Regions from separate parts of the Kitasatospora sp. NPDC098652 genome, predicted to be linked through region 1. Evidence: riboswitches for the same ligand, from Rfam matches in the RefSeq annotation. Region 1 holds a riboswitch; each other region holds the start of a gene.

Region 1 (3,465 bases):
GATGAACGCGGGACCGTCGTGCCCGGTGCCGGTGGTCTTCCAGCCGCCCTGGCTGAGCAGGGCGTAGCCAGTGGTCGGGGTGGTGCCGCAGGAGCGCAGCAGCGGGCCGCCCCACTTCCCGAAGTCCACCGCGAGTACGACCCCGGAGGTCGTGGTGCACTGATCCATCGGCAGCGGCGTCGCAGCAGCCGGGGCCGCGCCCACGGCGACGCCGCCGAAGGCGAGCGCGAAGGTCAGCGCCGCCGCCCCGAGCAGCCGGGCGAGCCGCTCACGGAGTCCCCGGCTCACCGGTGACGCCCCGGAGCGGCCGCGTTGCGGCGACGGGCGAGGATGACGGCCGCGGCGCCGAGGGCGGTCAGCAGACCGGCTCCCGCCGTCAGGGCCAGGGCCGGGGTGCCCGTGCTGGCCAGGCTGCCGGACCCGGTCCGCGCCGCCACGCCCTCGGCGGGGGCACCGCCGCCTCCGGCCGGCGCATCGACGCCGTCGGCCGGCCAGGTAGTCGGCGAGTTGGTCGGGCCGCCGCTGGTGGCGGGAGCGGCGGTGGGCGAAGCGGATCCGGTGGAGCTGGGCGAACCCGTCGGGCTCGGCGTGCCAGTCGGTGTGCCAGTGGGCGTGCCAGTGGGGGTCCCGGTGGGGGTCCCGGTGGGCGTCCCGGTCGGAGTCCCCGTCGGCGTGCCGGTCGGAGTGGGCGTCGGAGTCGGCGTCGGAGTCGGCGTGCCCTCGAGGTTCCTGGACAGCGTGCCGAAGGAGATCCCGGTGGCACCGCCCACCACCTGGGTGGACGCGCGGACGTTCGAGCCCCGCTGCCCGGCGGACGCGACGTTGAACCCGCCGTCGCCGTTCTGCTGGCCGGCGAGGAAGTCGAGCGCCTTCGCGATCTGCCCGCCGTAGCCGGCCTTGCGCAGCGTCATGCCCTGGACGGCGAGGGCGGCCGAGTTGGTGGAGTCGCCGGCTGCGCCGGGGAATCCGCCGTCGGGCAGCTGCTGGGCGGCGAGCCAGGTGAGCCCCTTGTCGACGGCCTGGGCCGCCTCGTCGCCGGGGACGAGGGCGAGGGCCATGACGGCCATCGCGGTGCTGTCCACGTTGGAGTCGCCGGTGGCGGGGATCAGGCTCGGCCAGGAGCCGTCCGGGTGCTGGAGGCCCCTGAGATAGGCGATCGCGGGCGCGGCGTTGGTGGCGTCCCCGGCCCGGAGCTGGGCGATGACGCCCAGCGACTGGGAGAACACCGAGGCCGCGTAGGTGTAGTTGCCGGGTGCCGCGCAGCCGGTGTTCTGGTCGGCCTTGGCACAGAGGGCCTGGTCCAGGGCGGCGATCAGGTCGTGGCCGCCGAAGGCCCGCGGGTCGCGGCCGACGATCTCGGCGAGCAGCGCCTCCTTGCCGATCGAGCCGCCGTCCGCGTACTCGGTGCCGACGGCGGTCCAGTCGTTGACGGTCCGCTCGTTGGGGTCCTTGCCCTGCTGGTCCAGGAAGTCGACGATCCTGCGCAGCGCGGCGTCATCGGTACCGGTCGCCGCGAGGGCGTAGGCCCCGTCGATGGTGAGGCCGAAGTCGGCGAAGGTCGGGAAGGCCTCGTAGTAGTGACCGTCGATCAGCTGGGCCGGACCGGTCAGGTAGGCGCTGCCCTTGCCCAGGTCCGGGGTGCGCCCGGCGGCCGGGGCCGGTGCCGGTGCCGTGGTGGCGCCGTCGGGACGGGTGCCGGCGGCGGCCTGCGGCCGGGTCGGTGACGGGATGGGGTCGGCGGCGGCGGTGCCGGGGTGTCCGAGCAGGACCGTTCCGCAGGCGGCGGCCGCGACGGTTCCGGCGACCACCAGGGAGGCGAGGTCCCGGCTTGTGTGACGTGTGCGACTGCTGCTGACCCTCACGACGACTCCCTCGTCGGTCGACGCAGGAGACCATGGCGCAGCCGACGGCCGCCTTGGGACACGGGCCGTCAAGAGCTGCGTCGTAGTCCGCGACGACGCAAGTGCTGTGTGTACAGGCCCCCGGTCCAGGCATTCCGGCTCACCCACCGAGGTGGGCCTACGGTTGCGGGTCAGCGCCGGAGTCGGACCGGCTTCCCCTGAACGCCGAGGGCTAAAACCGGTTCATCAGACCACGCCGGTCAACAGGGAGTCAACGGATCGTCAGGTAGCTCACACCACCTCGTCGGCCGGTCCTCGCGGTGGTGCACGGGCGGGCGGACACCCGGAACTCCGGGCAGGGTGGCCGACCCTGAGCACCGGCGCCCGGCCCTTCCGCACGGAGGACGGGGCGCCGGTTCGCTGACGTGTCAGGGCGCCGTGATGCCCGGCTGGGCGCCGGCACCGAAGGACCAGCCCTCGACGTCGCCGGGAGCCGGGTCGTAGCTGCCCGCGCCCAGGTTGCTGTACGACCAGGGCCCGCCGTGCTGGGCGTGCCAGTACGACCAGTAGGCGCTGCCGGTCGGGTTGGTGCAGGTGGCGGGCAGCGCGTTGATCTTGCAGACGAAGCCCGGGAAGCGCGGGTGGAAGGCGTACGAGAACCCGGCGCCGGTGAGCGCGGCGAGCCCGTTGGCGGGGTCGCCGGGGGCGCAGCCGGTCTCGATGCCGCCGCCGACGGCGGTGAAGTCGACCACGACGGTGACGCCGGTGGTTCCGCTGCAGGCCGCCGCTCGGGCCTGCGGGGCCTGGACGGCGGAGACGCCGAGCAGGCCGGCGGTGAGGGCCGCCGCGGCGGCGATCGACCCGAGCATCCGGCGGACGGGGCGGGCCGGGGTGAGGGTTTCGGTCATCGGAACTCTCCTCGTGGGATCAGGCCTGGACGTGTCAGCGGGCGGCCGGGGTCGGGCAGGCCAGGGTGGGGGCGTCGGGGCGGGCCCCGGCGGCGGAGAGGGCGGCCAGCGGGGCGCCCGCCAGGCCGAGGACGGCCTGCGCGGTGGCCCGGGCACCGTTGCCCGCGTTGAAGCCCGACGCGTCGTAGGCGACCGCGCCGCGCACCGCCGGGTCGGCGGAGCAGCCCTGCTGGAACTTCACCAGCCGGCTCCAGCCCTTGAGGCCCGCGCCGAGGCGCCCACCGGCGAGCAGTGCCTCGGTGGCCAGGCCCGTGGTGTTGGCGTTGGAGGTGGTCGCCCCGGCGGCCGCGAAGCCGCCGTCGGCGTTCTGGTGGGCGGCGAGCCAGGTGAGGCCGGCGTCCGCCTTGGCGGTACGGCCGGTGGCGGCGAGGGCCTGGGCGGCGAGCGCGGTGGCGTCGGGGTCGCTGGTGCAGGTGGGCTGGCCGAAGGAGACCGGGTAACCGCCGTCCGCGCACTGGCTGTTCGCCAGGAAGTCGACGGCCGCGGCGGGGGCGCCGCCGGGGGAGCGGTGCAGGGCGATCAGGGCGAGGGACTGGCCGAAGGCGTTGCTGTAGTCGCCCCACTGCGAGCGGTCGGAGAACCGTCCTTCGGCGGTCTGCAGCGAGCGCAGCCGGGCCGGCAGGTCGACGCCGCCGAAGGACGCCGGGTCCGCTCCG
Region 2 (3,465 bases), on a different contig from region 1:
GTCGACCGTCATCGGGTGCGGGCGGGAGATGTCCCCGGCCAGCACCGGCGGCCGGACGTAGCGGGTGCCGTAGGACTGCACCCAGCCGTGCCGGGTGGCCAGGTAGCCGGTGAGCTGCTCGGCGAAGTACTGGACCATGTCGTTGCGCTCGGGCTCGCCGTGCACCAGGACGTCCAGCCCGGCCTTCTCCTGGTAGGCGATGACCTCGCGGACCTCCGCCGCCATCCGCTCCCGGTACGCGGCGGCGTCGATCCGCCCGGCGGTCAGGTCGGCGCGGGCGACGCGCAGTTCGGTGGTCTGCGGGAAGGAGCCGATGGTGGTGGTCGGCAGCAGCGGCAGTGCGAGCCGGGCCCGCTGGGCCTCGGCCCGTACGGGGTAGGGCTGGGCGCGCCGGGCGTCGCCCGGGGTGACGGCCGCGGTGCGGGCGCGGACGGCCGGGTCCCGGGTGATCGGCGAGGTGGCGCGGGAGGCCAGGTCGGCGCGGTTGGCGGCGAGTTCGGCGGTGATCGCGCCGGTGCCCTCGCGCAGGGCGCGGGCCAGCAGGGCGGCCTCGGTGGCCTTCTGCTTGGCGAAGGCCAGCCAGCGGGCGATCTGCGGGTCGATGTCGCGTTCGAGGGTGGCGTCGATCGGCACGTGCAGCAGCGAGCAGGACGGCGCGACGTCGACCCGGTCGGCGAGCCCGAGCAGGGTGGCCAGGGTGGCCAGCGAAGCGCCCAGGTCGTTGATCCAGATGTTGCGCCCGTCGATCACCCCGGCGACCAGGCGCTTGCCGGGCAGCCCGCCGACGGCGGCGAGGTCCTCCAGGTTGGCGGCGGCCGGCCCGGTGAAGTCCAGCGCCAGGCCCTCCACCGGGGCCTTGGCCAGCACCGCCAGGGCGTCGCCGAGGCGGTCGAAGTAGCTCGCCACCAGCAGCTTCGGCCGGTCGGTCCGCGCGCCCAGCTCACGGTAGGCCCGGGCGGCCGCGTTCAGCTCGGCCGGGGTCCGGTCCTGGACGAGCGCGGGCTCGTCCAACTGCACCCACTGCGCGCCCGCGGCCCGGAGTGCCGTGAGCAGCTCCTCGTAGACGGGCAGCAGCCGGTCCAGCAGGGTGATCGGCTGGAAGTCGGGGGCCACCCCGGGCGCCGGCTTGGCGAGCAGCAGGTAAGTGACCGGCCCGACCAGCACCGGACGGGCGTCATGGCCGAGCGCGAGGGCCTCCTCGAACTCGGCCACGGCCTTGGCCGGGTTCGCGGCGAAGGCGGTGTCCGGTCCCAACTCCGGGACGAGGTAGTGGTAGTTGGTGTCGAACCATTTGGTCATCTCCAGCGGAGCGACGTCCTGGTTGCCGCGCGCCATGGCGAAGTAGCCGTCCAGCGGGTCGGCGTCGACCGCCTCCCGGTGCCGCGGCGGGATCGCGCCGACCGCCACGGTGGTGTCCAGCACGTGGTCGTAGAGCGAGAAGTCGCCGGTCGGGACCTCCTCGATGCCGGAGTCGGCGAGCTGCTGCCAGTTCCCCCGGCGCAGGTCGGCGGCGGTGGCCAGCAGTGCCTCGGCGGTGACGGCGCCCTTCCAGTAGCCCTCGATCGCCTTCTTCAACTCCCGGCCCCGGCCCTGCCGGGGGTAGCCGTGGGCGGTGGCGAGGGTCGCCGCGGCTGCGGACTTCGTGGTCAAGGGACTCTCCTTCGCGAGTCTGATTCCTCAAGTGCCCGGCGACGGGGGCGAGGACGCGAAGGGACGACAGACCGGGCGACCGCCCGCACACGGGTACGGCTCCGCCTGGTGTGGTCGCCGACCCGCCCTCGAGGTCACCGGATGGCCGGGCGCGAACGGTCGCGCCCGGGCAGTGGCAGGTCTTCGGACTCGCGGGCCCGCCCGTCCTCGTCGAGGACCGGCACCTACTGGCCGTCGCTTCCCAGACCCGACCCGGGCCCAGTGCGTATGACGGCGGTCGTTCCCACTCACCGCTGCGGGGCAGTCCCGGACTGGCCTGTTGAAAGGCGTCACCGGGTTCCCTCTTACGACGCCCCGCCTGGCGGACGGGGCGAACCAGCTGCACCTGTCACCCTACGTCCGGCCCGCCGGTTTCCGGCCGGAGAACCGCGCAATCGTCCGCATGATGAGACGGCGCCGGCCGCCGAGCGGGGCGCGCGGATCATTCCGCACTCCGGGTGCGACGTTCACGAAGTGGTGACGATGGGTAGTCGAAGGAGTGCCGAGAGCAGCCGAGTTGGGGGGTGGTCCAGGGAGCGACGATGCGGGAACACGAGGAGAGCGGTGCGCGGGCCGGGACGGCCGGGCCGGACGGTTCGCGGGTGCCGTCGCAGGGCGGACCGGGCGCGGCCGAGGAGGCCGATCCCGGCTCCGGAAGACCGCCCCGGGCGGTGGGTGGCGCGGTCCGCTGGCCGGAGCAGATGCTGCCGCTGCTGCGTTCCCCGAACTCCGCCCACCCGGCGGCCGGGCACGGCGAGGAGGAGGACGAGGGTGCGGCCGAGCCGGGGCCCGCCGCGGTCGCCGCCGTGCTCGGACTGGCGCTGCTGGTGGGCGAGTTGATGCTGATCTGTGGCGAGGGCGCCGAGGACGTCGAGGCGGCGATGCTCGCCGTGGCGCGCACCTACCGGGTCCGCCCCTGCGACCCCCAGGTCGCCTTCACCCGGGTCGCGATCTCCTACCGGCCCGGCCACGGCGACCCGCCGGTGACGGCCGAACGCTTCGTCCGCCGCCCCACCGGGGACTACTCCGGGCTGGCCGCGCTGTTCCGGCTGGTCACCGAGATCACCGCGGGCGGTCTCGCCGTGGACGACGCCCACCGGCGGCTGCGCGCCGTGCGCCGGCACTGCCGCCACTACCCGGCCTGGGTCCTGGTCCTCTCCTCCGGCCTGCTGGCCGGCGCCGCCACCCTGCTGGTCGGCGGCCGGGCCGACGCCCGGGCCTGGCTGGTGTTCGTGAGCGCCGTGGTCACCACGGTGGTGGGCGGCGTGCTGGCCGACCGGGTCGAACGGCACGACCTGCCGGAGTTCTACCGGATCGCGGCGGCCGCGACCCCGGCCGCGGTGGTCGGCATCCTGATGTCCTTCAACCAGCTGCAGCTGCGCGGCTCGGTGGTGATCACCGGCGGACTGTACGCGCTGCTGCCCGGCTGGCCGATGGTCGCGGCCGTGCAGGACGGCCTCGCGGGCTTCTACCTCACCGCCGCCGCACGGCTGTTGGAGGTGCTGTACCTACTGGCGGGCGTGGTCGTCGGGGTGATGACCGTGCTCTACATCGGGGTCAACAACGGCGCGGACCTGGCGGCCGAGAGCGGCCCGGCCGCCACCTCCAACCCGCCGCTGCAACTCGCGGCCGCCGTCCTGCTCGCGCTGACCTTCGCGGTGCTGCTCAACACCGAGCCGACCACCCTGCCGGCCGTCCTGGTCAACAGCGCGGCGGGCTGGACCACGTACTCCGTGCTGGCCGACGCCGGCACGGAGCCGATCGTGGCCACCGGCC
Region 3 (3,465 bases), on a different contig from region 1:
AGGATCTCGGTGCACAGGTTGGAGGAGTGCACCGTGCGGCCGGGCAGCGCGGTCTGGTTGGCGGCGCGGTTGGAGGCGTCCTTGAAGGTCATCCAGCCGTTGCCGGTCTGCGCGAGGGTGCGCATCATGCGGGCGTAGAGGGTCTGCGCCGGGATGGTGCGGACGGCCTTGCCGGCCAGCTCGGCCTTGCGGTAGGCCTCGTCGAACTCGGCGCCCCACAGGTCGACCAGCTCGGGGACGTCGGCGGGGGAGAACAGCGACCAGTCGGCGTTGGCGTTCACGCGGCGCATGAACTCGTCCGGGATCCAGTGGGCCAGGTTGAGGTTGTGGGTGCGGCGCGCCTCCTCACCGGTGTTGTCGCGGAGCTCCAGGAACTCCTCGATGTCGGCGTGCCAGGTCTCCAGGTACACGCAGGCCGCGCCCTTGCGGCGGCCGCCCTGGTTGACGGCGGCGACCGAGGAGTCGAGGGTGCGCAGGAACGGGACGATGCCGTTGGACTTGCCGTTGGTGCCGCGGATCAGGCTGCCGCGCGAGCGGATGCGCGAGTAGGACAGGCCGATGCCGCCGGCGTGCTTGGAGAGGCGGGCGATCTGCGCGTAGCGGTTGTAGATCGAGTCCAGGTTGTCCAGCGGCGAGTCCAGCAGGTAGCAGCTGGACATCTGCGGGTGCCGGGTGCCGGAGTTGAAGAGCGTCGGCGAGGAGGTGAGGTACTCCAGACGGCTCATCAGGCCGTACAGCTCGGACACCTCGCGCACCGACTGCTCGGAGTCGCCGACCGCCAGGCCGCAGGCGACGCGGAGCAGGAAGTGCTGCGGGGTCTCGATCACCTTGCGGGTGATCGGGTGGCGCAGCAGGTAGCGGGACTGGACGGTGCGCAGGCCGAAGTACTCGAAGCGGTCGTCGCCCTTGGTGTCGATGAGCGCGTTCAGGGCGTCGGCGTGCTTGGCGACGAAGGCCGCGGTGGTGTCGCCGATCAGGCCCTCGGCGTGGCCGACGGCGATCGAGGCGGAGAAGGAGGTCGAGCCCTGGCTGTTCGCCTCGTCGACGATCTCCAGGGCGAGCAGGCGGGCGGCCAGCTTCGAGTACTGGGGGTCCTCGGCGATCATCGACGCGGCGGCGTCCACGGCCAGCCCGCGCAGCTCGGCGAAGTCCGAGCCGGCGTGGCGGCCGCGCAGCGCGGCGGCGGCGACATGGCCGGGGTCGACCTCGGTGAGGTCGGCGCTGCGGTCGGTGAGCAGCCGCAGGAGAGCACCGCCGGGGTCGGAGACCGTCGGGTCGGTGAAGGCGGTACCGGAGCCCTGGGCGGGCAGGGTGACTGAGGCAGCGGTGGTCAAGGCGCTCTCTCCTGGCGGCGATCGTGCGGCGGTGATCGGGGTCACCCGGGCCGATCTGGGCAGGGGAGCACGGCGCGGACGCAGGAGCGCCGCGCGAGGTGTCTCCCCGGCCCGCCCGCGAGGCCCGGAGGGGTGGTGCTGGGTGCCGGCGCGGCCTCTGCGGGAGGGCCGTGGCGCACGCTGTTCGGCAGGTACTCGGACTCGCGGTACGGCTGCTGGAGCCGCCCGCACACCGCTGCGGGGCAGTCCCGGATTCCCACCGGGTTCCCCTGCATCGACAGCAGAAGCGAGCATACATGTAGTGGTGTCTCCTCGATGCGACACCACATGTAGTGCGGCGTGGTGTGTTGTCGCGATGACGGGTTGTGCCCGGGCCGGTGGCGGTTCGTGGTCGTCCGAGGCCCGGAAGCACGCTCCGGACGTGTCGCGGCCGCCCGCCGGACGCCTCGGATCCGGGCGTCGGACACCCGGGGCCGGCGCGCCGGGCGTCCGGGTTTCGATACGGAACGGTCACCGGGCCGAGGGACGGTGAGGGTGATGCCCTACGATCTGGGCGCATGAGCGACGGAACTGGTGTACCTGGGCACGGGCCGCAGGGGACGCCTCCCGCCGGGTCGGGGGGCGCACAGAATCAGCAGCCGGTGGGGCCGGGTCCGGTGCCGCCGCCGGGCGGTGGTTTCGGCCCGCCGCCGGCCTCGTACGGACCGGTGGCGCCGGCCGCGCAGCCGTTCTCCCAGCCCGTCCCGCCGGTGCCCCAGCCGGTTCAGCCGCCGGCTCCGCAGCCGCAGTGGCAGCAGCCTCCGCAGCAGTCGGGTCCTCCGCAGCAGCCGGTCGCGCCTCAGCAGCCGGTCCCGCCGCAGCGCGTCGAGCCGGACTGGGCGGCGCTGGCGGACCGCAACGAGGCCGAGAGCAGGCGCAAGCGCCGGGTGAAGATCATCGGCAGCGCGGTGGCCGTCGTCCTGGTGGGCGGTCTGGTCGCGGGCGGAGTGCTGCTGTTCGGGAAGAAGGACGACCCGGCCAAGCCCGGCGGCGGTGCGGTCGCGACCGCGCCCGCCTCGGTCAAGCCGACCCCCGGCCCGTCGAACGGCGGCGCGACCCCGGGCGGGCAGCCGGACGACCCGTCGAAGCCGATCTGGGAGGCCGCCACCGACCCGGCGCCGCAGGATGCGGGGGCACTGTTCTCCGCGCTGCAGGTGACGGTCAACGGCGTGTCCTGGAACCGGACCGTGGTCTCGCTGGACCAGCCCTGCTGGGACGGCAACTCCACCACCGGCGGGCTCGGCAAGGTCCTCGGGGACCAGGGCTGCCAGAAGGTGCTCCGGGCGACGTACGTCTCCGGCGACAGCGCGGTGACCGTCGGCGTCGCGGTCTTCGACCACAAGATCCAGGCCGAGACGGCGATCAAGAACTACACCGGGCAGCTCAAGGGCCTGCCCGCGCCGGGCGCCCCGGCGTTCTGTGCCAACCCCGGCTGCACCGGCACGCACAGCAGCCTGGGCCGGTACGCCTACTTCACCGTCGAGGGCTCGGCGAAGGGCGGCAACGCCCCTGATGCCACCGCGACCGCGGCGGCCTCCGGGTTCGCCGAGCACGTGAAGGCCCAGCTGCTCCAGCGGGCCAAGGCGGCGGGCTCGGCCACGCCGGGTTCGCAGGGCACGCCGACGGCCGCCGCGACCGGCTGACCCGCTGTGACACCCCGGTCCCGGCGGACCTGTGCGCCGGGACCGGGGGAGTGTGGCAGGCTCTCGTCGGAGTCATTCGTACGCGTGTTCCGGTTGCGTCCGTGGGGGTCGGCGCCGGCGAGAAACCGGAGGAGCGGTCGTGGCCCTGCCCAGAGCCCTGCGCGGTAAGCCGGCCGTCCTGGCCGCAGCCGGCGTCGTGGTCGCCGCCGGCAGTCTCGTGCTGCTGGACCGCGACGACCGGACCGAGGTCGGACTGCCCATTCGGGTGCCGGTGTCGGTCGGCGCCCCCGGCCGGACCCTGCCGCCGGACGTGGGCCGGGACCTGCTGGCCCGGGATCCGCAGGCCTCGCCGAACGCCCGCGCCGTCCAGCAGTTCCTCGCGGACCTGGAGGCCCAGGCCCGCACCGGGCACAGCGGCGGCACGGTGATCGGCCAGCACGTCGAGGCGC

Evidence for each region. Region 1 has a riboswitch for cobalamin ahead of ACIQWA_RS39415 (prenyltransferase/squalene oxidase repeat-containing protein). Riboswitches for the same ligand answer to the same signal wherever they lie in the genome.
Region 2: linked by a shared signal. The riboswitch ahead of metE (5-methyltetrahydropteroyltriglutamate--homocysteine S-methyltransferase) and the one ahead of ACIQWA_RS39415 (prenyltransferase/squalene oxidase repeat-containing protein) in region 1 are both predicted to bind cobalamin.
Region 3: linked by a shared signal. The riboswitch ahead of ACIQWA_RS12315 (ribonucleoside-diphosphate reductase subunit alpha) and the one ahead of ACIQWA_RS39415 (prenyltransferase/squalene oxidase repeat-containing protein) in region 1 are both predicted to bind cobalamin.

The regions. Positions count from the first base shown of each region.
Region 1 covers NZ_JBIWAQ010000040.1:29,649-33,113, reverse strand. The annotation lists gene ACIQWA_RS39420 (hypothetical protein) at 1-288, opposite strand, end outside; gene ACIQWA_RS39415 (prenyltransferase/squalene oxidase repeat-containing protein) at 285-1,862, opposite strand; cobalamin riboswitch at 1,969-2,097, opposite strand; gene ACIQWA_RS39410 (flagellar hook-length control protein FliK) at 2,270-2,749, opposite strand; gene ACIQWA_RS39405 (peptidase) at 2,784-3,465, opposite strand, start outside.
Region 2 covers NZ_JBIWAQ010000001.1:120,549-124,013, forward strand. The annotation lists gene metE (5-methyltetrahydropteroyltriglutamate--homocysteine S-methyltransferase) at 1-1,650, opposite strand, end outside; cobalamin riboswitch at 1,828-1,997, opposite strand; gene ACIQWA_RS00490 (threonine/serine exporter ThrE family protein) at 2,232-3,465, shown strand, end outside.
Region 3 covers NZ_JBIWAQ010000004.1:353,426-356,890, reverse strand. The annotation lists gene ACIQWA_RS12315 (ribonucleoside-diphosphate reductase subunit alpha) at 1-1,310, opposite strand, end outside; cobalamin riboswitch at 1,503-1,635, opposite strand; gene ACIQWA_RS12310 (hypothetical protein) at 2,084-3,016, shown strand; gene ACIQWA_RS12305 (glycosyl hydrolase) at 3,156-3,465, shown strand, end outside.